DNA from 4 places in the Agrobacterium sp. A3-95 genome. Region 3 is predicted to be linked to each of the others. Evidence: predicted binding sites of a transcription regulator. Region 3 holds the regulator's gene; each other region holds the start of a gene.
What was found. The regulator LexA, encoded in region 3, represses DNA repair genes until DNA is damaged. The targets are predictions, from matches to a motif close to TGTTCNNNNTGTGTTCNG.

Region 1 (2,202 bases), on a different contig from region 3:
CGCCCCTGCCCCAAACGCTGGCTGTTATAGGAGAACCATGCACCGGATTTCTCGACGATACCGGCTTTCACGCCGAGATCGACAAGCTCGCCGGTCTTGGAAACGCCTTCGCCATACATGATGTCGAATTCCACCTGCTTGAAAGGCGGTGCCATCTTGTTCTTGACGACCTTGACGCGGGTCTGGTTGCCGACAACCTCTTCACGCTCCTTGACGGCGCCGATACGGCGAATGTCGAGACGCACCGAGGCGTAGAATTTAAGCGCATTACCGCCCGTCGTCGTTTCCGGCGAACCGAACATGACGCCGATCTTCATGCGGATTTGATTGATGAAGATCACCATGCACTTCGACTTGGAGATCGAGGCGGTCAGCTTGCGCAGCGCCTGGCTCATCAGACGTGCCTGAAGGCCCGGCAGGCTGTCACCCATCTCGCCTTCGATTTCGGCACGCGGCGTCAGCGCCGCAACCGAGTCCACGACCAGAATGTCGACGGCACCGGAGCGCACCAGCGTATCGGTGATTTCAAGCGCCTGCTCACCCGTATCCGGCTGCGAGATCAGAAGGTTCTGCAAATCCACACCGAGCTTGCGGGCATAGACCGGATCGAGCGCGTGCTCGGCATCCACGAAGGCGCAGATGCCGCCCTTTTTCTGGGCTTCCGCGATCGTCTGCAACGCAAGCGTCGTCTTACCGGAGCTTTCCGGGCCGTAAATCTCAACGATACGCCCCTTCGGCAGGCCGCCGATACCGAGCGCTATATCCAGGCTGAGAGAACCCGTCGAAATGGTCTCTACTTCAACCACGTTTTCATTGGAACCGAGCTTCATGATCGATCCCTTGCCGAACGACCGTTCGATCTGGGAGAGCGCCGCTTCCAGTGCCTTGCTTTTATCCACCGATTTATCCTCTACGAGACGCAAAGAATTTTGTGCCATCCGATCCACCTTTAAGTTATTGAAGCCGCACAGGCAATGAAGCAGTATGGAAATAGGATGTACTCTATTTGTTCTCATATCGCAAGGCGCAGCCAGCATATTGAAAACAAATAGCGATAAGTGGTTTGTTCTGCTTTCGTTTTTCCGTGTCCGGCCTATCGCTGCGGACCGGATGTGAAGGGGAACAAACAAAAGATTGGGGCGAATCGTCCACCTTTTCCATCCGCGAAAGAGGGAAACACAAGCGTGAAGAAAATACTCGTTCTGGGCGGCGCGCATATAGACAGGCGCGGCATGATCGAGACTGAAACGGCGCCCGGCGCCAGCAATCCTGGCTCATGGATGGAAGAGGCTGGCGGCGGCGGTTTCAATGCGGCGCGCAATCTTTCCCGGCTCGGTTTTGCCGTCCGTATCATCGCACCGCGCGGCGGCGACGTGACCGGCGAAGCGGTGGCGGAGGCAGCAAGGCAGGCGGGCGTGGAAGATACGCCCTTCGTTTTCCTCGATCGCCGCACGCCAAGCTACACCGCCATTCTGGAGCGCGACGGCAATCTTGTCATCGCACTTGCGGATATGGACCTTTACAAGCTGTTTTCGCCGCGCCGCCTCAAAGTTCGCGCGGTGCGTGACGCGATTACCGCGAGCGACCTTCTGCTTTGCGATGCCAATCTGCCGGAGGATACGTTGAAGGCGCTCGGTCTCATTGCCCGCGCCTGCCAAAAGCCGCTCGCGGCCATCGCCATTTCGCCCGCCAAGGCGGTGAAGCTGAAGGACATGCTCGCCGATATCGACATTCTCTTCATGAACGAGGCAGAGGCGCGCGCGCTGACGGGACAGACGGCAGACAATGTTCGCGACTGGCCGGGCATTCTCCGCAGGGCAGGCCTTGCCGGCGGCGTCATCACCCGTGGCGCAAGCGAAGTGGTAGCCTTCAACGCGACGCAAACCGCAAGCCTCCACCCACCCATCATCCGCGAGGTGAAAGACGTAACCGGCGCCGGAGACGCCATGGCCTCCGGTTATCTCGCCGCGATTACGGAGGGCAAAACCATCACTGAGGCCCTGCGACTGGGTGCCGCGGCGGCCGCCATCACCGTGCAATCGCCTTTCGCCACCGCCCAAGACCTGTCAAAAGACAGTGTCGAGACCATGTTGGGGCTTGTCCCCAAGGCCGAAATGCTGGCATGAACCCGTTTTTTTATAGTCTGGAACAAACAGAATGACCCGCCCCATCTCCCCGCTCCTGCCCATCGTCTATTCGCAA
Region 2 (2,202 bases), on a different contig from region 3:
GGGAGAAACGGTCGATCACCTGAAAAAGCTCGACGATACGGCCTTGAAGATGGTGCATGACCTGGTGATAGCCATGGAGCCCCGGACGGTCGGAACGCAGAAAAGGAATGGCGCGGCGAAAGCCGCGCCATGACACTCAGCGGGTTGGCTTTGGTTTCCGCCGCGCGCCGGCCGCTTTGGCGATCAGCCGGCGCTCACGCGGCGTCCTTTCCCGCCCGTCTGGCGAAGACATCGCTTGGATCGATCGGCGCCAGTCCGAGATCCGAGAAGGACAATGAAGAACATCGGAGCTTTCAGCATAGCGCCGCCCCTCCTTCAGGGGCGGGAAAGCGGGAATTCTCGACACGGTTTTGACGGAAGAAGGGAAGCCGCAGGAGGCTTAGCATAGCGCCGCGAAGCGGAAGCCGGGACCGACCTCCCCCGGCAAAACCGTTCCGCAAAATTCGACAGTGACAGGAAAGGTGATCCCAATGGCAAATGCATTTGATCAGGCGCTGCAGAAGGCAACAGGCGGATATCCCGCTGACAGGCTGATCGTCACCAAGAACGTGGACAACGAACCCGAAGTCTGCATGTTCGTCCTCGATGCTGACAATCAGCTGCTCCGAGTTTCCTATGGCCCGAAAGGTGAGATCAGGTTTCAGACGGACCAACTGGATGACCTGCTTTTTTCGCGTCAGCTCTTGGAACTGATCGCGAAAATGCAGGTTCTCGCTGACCGTAAATGGAGACAGATCCAACGCCATTGGGTAGAGGACAAGGCGACGTGGGAGGGGTTTGAGCATCTTTTGGACGCTCCGAACGCGCCAGAGGTGATTGGCTTCGACGATCCTGTCGTCAGGAAAGGCAGCGACCGGATTCAGTGAAGCGAAGGCGCTGGCTCCTGCAGCAGCTTTACCATCTGCCTCACAACCGTTCGCAGCTTCCTCCAGTCGCGTAGATCGCCTTCGTTCACGCGCTCTTGGATCGCGGTCAGGATCCATCCGACGCAGGCGATATCGTCTGCAGCGCGATACTCATCCGATCGATGAAAACAAGCGATGATGCGAGGGCGCGCGCCTTCCTCAGTCTTCGGGATCTTCGAGACCAGGTCCTGCGCTTCTCGATAGGCCCTTGCCACGCGCTTGAGGTCGTCCGGCCCGGCTTGGGTAATCATGCCGACGGTCCACATCAGGGTATTTGAAAGGTGCTCCACTTCGTCAGTCATGGTGATCCTCGTCCTCTCCACTGTGACAGTGCCCCGAAAAGCTAACACCTTGCCGACACTCGCGTTAGCTGCAGATCTGCAGATTAGGATCGCGTAATCTTCTATCTTGATTTTTGACGCCCCATGTGTTCCCTATTTGTTCCTTTCGCTACCAGTCGTGAAAGGATCGAATTGAATGCTCGCCGGCCTGAAAATCGAGGCGGAAGTCTATGTGCCTCTCATGCTCCACGGGTTATGCGCCGGCTTTCCATCACCCGCAGATGACTACATCGAAGAATCGATTGACCTCACAAAGCTCCTGATCCGGAACCCGCCGGCGACGTTCTTGTGGAAGGTCGACGGCAACTCGATGCGAGACGCGGGAATCTTCCATGGGGATCTGATCGTGGTCGACCGAAGCGTGCGGCCGGTTGATGGCGATATTGTCGTGGCGACCGTGCACGGCGAGCGATCCTTGAAGCGGCTGCGCATGACGGGTGGTCGTTCGCGGCTGATGTTTGAGAATGCGGATATGCCGCTGTTCGACCTTCCGGAGATCGCGGAAGTCGAGATCTGGGGTGTCGCACTTTGCAACGTCCATTGGCTGCGACCGAGGAAGCAGGGATGACCTCATTCGCACTGATTGACGGCAACTCATTCTATTGCTCTTGCGAGCGCGTCTTTGACCCTGCCATCGCAAAGCGGCCGGTGATTGTTCTGTCCAACAACGACGGATGCGCCGTTGCCAGAACGGCGGAGGCCAAGGCGCTCGGCATTGGCATGGGCGAACCCTACTTCAAGATCCGCGATCTCTGTCGTGACAATGATGTAGCGGTCTACTCCAGCAACTACACCCTTTATGGCGACATGAGCGCCAGGCTGAATGCGATCTATCGGCAATGGTCTCGGGATGTTGAGGTCTATTCGATCGATGAAAGCTTTTTGGATATGACCGACATCAGGCCCGCCGATCGCGTCGCCTACGGCCGCGATCTTCGGTCCACGGTTCAGCAATG
Region 3 (2,202 bases):
GCTTTCGCTGCTGGCGAAAGATCCGCACTGCCATAGGTCTGGAAACGGAATGCAACCGGGCAGAAGAAAGCATCGACCGCCGTGAACTTTTGACCGGCAAGATATGGCCCGCCGAATTTTGTGAGACCCTCGCTCCACAATGCATCGATCCGCTTTATATCGGCTTTAAGCCCGGCATCGCCGCCCCTTGGTTTGACCCGAATGCCCACCGACATGGGATAGAGATTGCGCAGCGAGGAAAAGCCGGCATGCATCTCACTTGCGGCCGAACGCGACCAGGCCCTTGCATGCTTGTCGCTTGCCCAGACGCCCTGGTGTCTTTCAGCAAGATATTCGACGATCGAAAGCGTTTCCCAAACCGTCATACCCTCGTCGACTAGGCAGGGCACCTTGCCCGTCGGCGAAAAGGAGGAGAAGGAGACGCCTTCGCCGAACGGAATGAGCTTTTCATCAAAGGCGATACCGAGCGTGCGCATCAATACCCACGGCCGCAGCGACCATGAAGAATAGTTCTTGTTGGCTATATAAAGATCGTACATGGCGTATCTCCCGGATATGACGCGTATTTCTACACCTGCCAAGCGTTCACGGAATATCGAAAATTATCCATGGCTCCCATAAACGACGTTGATGAATGGTGATGTGGGGTCGCTGAGAGCGCGCCTTGCGACAAGTCACCCTTTGGTGACCACTAAAACTGACTGCGCAACACGACAGAACAACGTCGCTAAAAAACAGCGGATGTGATCGCTTCGACAATTACAGCGAGCAGCCCATTCGCCACCACGCCCGTAGCGAAACCGAAGCATCTTTATGGAGCAGGAACTCAGTTTAGAAAGGGCAACGCGCATAGGCTGAATGGCGCATATCCTCGTGCACCCGCAAAAGCACGCCACGTTTGGAAACAGCCAAACCCGATATAGGCGCCATCTTCACGATGACGCCTATTGTAAAGTGAATACGTTCGGTTCGATAAGATCAATGGTAGCGGCGGATCAGCCCAACCAGCTTGCCCTGAATTTTCACCCGGTCGGGCCCGAAGATACGGGTCTCATAGGCTGGGTTTGCCGCCTCGAGCGCAATGGAGGCACCCTTGCGGCGGAAGCGCTTCAGCGTGGCTTCCTCGTCATCCACCAGAGCCACAACGATGTCCCCGGGATTGGCAGTGTTGCCGTTGCGGATGATGACTGTGTCGCCGTCGAAAATGCCGGCCTCGATCATCGAATCACCCTTGACCTCAAGCGCGTAATGTTCGCCCGTGCCAAGCATGTCTACTGGCACGGCCACATCATGGGTGTTGTTCTGGATGGCGGAAATCGGCACGCCCGCAGCGATGCGGCCCATGACCGGCACGGTGACAGCCCCGCCCAGATCATTGGCCGGCGTCTTGGGGGCAGGGGCCGGTTCCGGCATTTTGGGCTTGCCAAGGCTGCCTTCGATAACGCTCGGCGAAAAGCCGCGCTGCGGCCTTGCACCCGGCGTATAAGCCTCTGGCAGCTTGATGACTTCCAGCGCCCGAGCTCTATTCGGTAGCCGACGAATGAACCCGCGCTCTTCGAGAGCGGTTATCAGGCGGTGGATGCCGGATTTCGAAGCAAGATCGAGTGCGTCCTTCATTTCATCGAAGGAGGGCGGCACGCCGGACTCTTTCATTCGTTCATGAATGAAGAGAAGCAATTCCTGCTGTTTGCGCGTGAGCATGAGGAAAACACCCTTTAGAATCGTAGTGGAAGTCGTGAAACAAATACAGAACGAACACTATATGTTCCATATGTGTTCTGCAATCCCCTAAAATTTCGTGAAGGTGCCATCTGTTGCTGTGATGATTTGCCTCATAGCACGCAATTGTGCTTTTGTGCGGTCGAAACCGTCCCGGCATGCTCCGGGCGGAAGGCCAGCAGGATACATGTCATGACGAAACCCTATAGCGTTGACCATCTCGTTTTGCCCGTGGAAGTCATAGGCGTCGCCGTGAAGCGCCTCGTCAGTCTTGGCTTTACGGTTGCGCCGGAGGCTCTGCATCCTTTCGGCACCCAAAATGCCTGCGTATTTTTCGCCGACGGCACCTATCTGGAGCCGCTCGCAATTGCTGATCCGGCTAAATATAATGCCTCAATAGAGAGGGGTGATGTGTTCACCGGCAGGGATGTGGCCTTCCGGCAACGGGACGGGCAGGAGGGTTTTTCGGCTCTTGTCGCCAGG
Region 4 (2,202 bases), 120 kb from region 3:
GAGGTCTTCATCAATGACGCGCCCTGCAATGGTCTGCCGGATGAAAAGCGCACGGCGATCCGCCGCAGCGACATCGGTTTTGTCTACCAGTTCCATCATCTGCTGCCGGAGTTCACGGCGGTGGAGAATGTGATGATGCCGCAGCTCATCGCCGGTTTGACGCAGGGCGAGGCCCGCAAGCGTGCGAGCGCGCTGCTCGATTACATGCGGGTCGGCCATCGCGGCGAACATCGCCCTGCTGAGCTTTCCGGCGGTGAACAGCAACGTGTGGCGATCGCGCGTGCCGTTGCCAACGCACCGCTCCTGCTTCTCGCCGACGAGCCGACCGGCAATCTCGATCCCGAGACCGCGCATTACGTGTTCGATGCGCTGGAAGCGCTGGTGCGCCAGTCCGGCCTTGCCGCACTGATCGCCACCCATAATCACGAGCTTGCCAACCGCATGGACCGCCGCGTGACGCTTGCAGACGGCAAGATCGTAGACTTCTGATCGTGATGCAGTAAGGCGACCATAGCGCCGCCTTTGCGATCTTTTCTGCGGCTGAGTCTGTCTACGTTCAGGTTTCCCGCGAAGCCACTCGTCCTTCCACAATTGAATTTTCACGAACCCGGAGGTGTTTTTGCCTCCGGGTTTTTTTGCTTTGGAGTCAGTGGCTTGCCATTCACGAAGGTGGAACCGCAGCCGATTCTGCCGCGTTAGCAAGGAGACTATCAATAAAAGCCTGTTGACAATCGAACAAAATGAGAACAAAGTTAGAACATAACGAGTAAGGAGAGACCAATGACTGATTTCATCCGTGACGTTGCCGCTTTCGCCTCCATCGCTGTGTTCGTCGCCAGCTTTTCGGTGATCCTCACTGCCCTGTGAAGGGCACACCGGCGCAGAAGCCTGTATAGACGCCGAAAGGCGGTGGACTTTGAAGGCCGAAAATCGGAAAATCGCCCCCTCGATTCAGAATGACAGGATGACGATATGGGCGAGACGGTTACGCGTGGAGAGACCTCTGGCGAAACGCTGAAAACACCCGGTTTCGTCCATCTGCGGGTTCACTCCGCTTACTCCCTGCTTGAGGGGGCTTTACCCCTCAAGAAAATCATGTCCAAGGCCGTTGCAGACGGCCAGCCGGCCATAGCCATTACCGACACCAACAATCTTTTCGTCGCGCTGGAGTTTTCCGAAAAGGCGCGTGATGAGGGCTTGCAGCCGATTATCGGCTGTCAGGTGTCGATCGACATGCAGGATGCGGTGGATGATCGCCGCAATCACAACAGCCACCTTGCCAAGCTTCCAGCCATCGTGCTGCTCGCGGCTGATGCCGGAGGGTACGAGCGGCTGGTGGACCTTATCAGCCGCGCCTATCTGGAGGGCGAAAGCGGTGGCCAGTCCGTGCATATTACCCGTGCATGGCTGGAGGAGGCCTCCAATGCCGGGCTGATCGTGCTGACGGGTGCCTCCGGTGGTCCGGTGGATATGGCTCTGAAGGAAGGGCATACGGCGCAGGCGAGAGAACGCCTGCTGGCGCTGAAATCACTCTTCGGTGACAAGCTTTATATCGAATTGCAGCGTCAGTCCGGTTTCGACCGCGTCCATGAGCGGCGTATGATTGGACTTGCTTATGAACATGATATTCCGCTGGTCGCCACCAACGAGGCCTTCTTCCCTTCGAGGGCCGATTATGAGGCGCATGATGCATTGATGGCGGTGGCGCATAACGCCATCGTTTCGGATGACAGCCGGTTCCGCCTGACCCCCGACCATTATATGAAAAGCCGTGAGGAGATGGCGGAGCTGTTTGCCGACCTTCCGGAGGCACTGGAAAACACCGTCGAAATCGCAATGCGGTGTTCTTATGTGCTGAAGAAGCGTGGGCCGATCCTGCCGCGCTTCACCGGTGCCAGCGACGATCCCGAAGCGGCGCAACGGGCAGAGGCCGAAGAGCTTCGCCGTCAGGCCGTCGAAGGTCTTGATCTTCGCCTCGCGGCCCTCGGCATGGCACCTGGCTACACAGAGCAGGAATATCGCGACAGGCTGGATTTCGAGCTTGGCGTCATCGAACGCATGGGTTTTCCCGGTTACTTCCTGATCGTTGCGGACTTCATCAAATGGGCGAAGCAGCAGGATATTCCAGTCGGCCCCGGCCGCGGTTCGGGTGCAGGCTCGCTCGTGGCCTATGCGCTGACCATCACCGATGTCGATCCTCTG

Region 1: recA (recombinase RecA) is a predicted target of LexA. The motif match lies at 997-1,014, and genes of this name have one in related genera.
Region 2: ACQZ5Y_RS26995 (LexA family protein) is a predicted target of LexA. The motif match lies at 1,334-1,351, and genes of this name have one in related genera.
Region 4: dnaE (DNA polymerase III subunit alpha) is a predicted target of LexA. The motif match lies at 743-760, and genes of this name have one in related genera.

The regions. Positions count from the first base shown of each region.
Region 1 covers NZ_JBNWDR010000004.1:68,982-71,183, reverse strand. Annotated here, with positions in the region: gene recA (recombinase RecA) at 1-938, opposite strand, end outside; gene ACQZ5Y_RS12625 (PfkB family carbohydrate kinase) at 1,185-2,126, shown strand; gene ACQZ5Y_RS12620 (pseudouridine-5'-phosphate glycosidase) at 2,158-2,202, shown strand, end outside.
Region 2 covers NZ_JBNWDR010000016.1:17,022-19,223, reverse strand. Annotated here, with positions in the region: gene ACQZ5Y_RS27010 (helix-turn-helix domain-containing protein) at 1-133, shown strand, start outside; gene ACQZ5Y_RS27005 (hypothetical protein) at 471-866, shown strand; gene ACQZ5Y_RS27000 (hypothetical protein) at 860-1,207, opposite strand; gene ACQZ5Y_RS26995 (LexA family protein) at 1,383-1,814, shown strand; gene ACQZ5Y_RS26990 (Y-family DNA polymerase) at 1,811-2,202, shown strand, end outside.
Region 3 covers NZ_JBNWDR010000009.1:231,026-233,227, forward strand. Annotated here, with positions in the region: gene ACQZ5Y_RS22175 (glutathione S-transferase family protein) at 1-539, opposite strand, end outside; gene lexA (transcriptional repressor LexA) at 979-1,701, opposite strand; gene ACQZ5Y_RS22185 (VOC family protein) at 1,912-2,202, shown strand, end outside.
Region 4 covers NZ_JBNWDR010000009.1:116,007-118,208, forward strand. Annotated here, with positions in the region: gene ACQZ5Y_RS21615 (ABC transporter ATP-binding protein) at 1-489, shown strand, start outside; gene dnaE (DNA polymerase III subunit alpha) at 973-2,202, shown strand, end outside.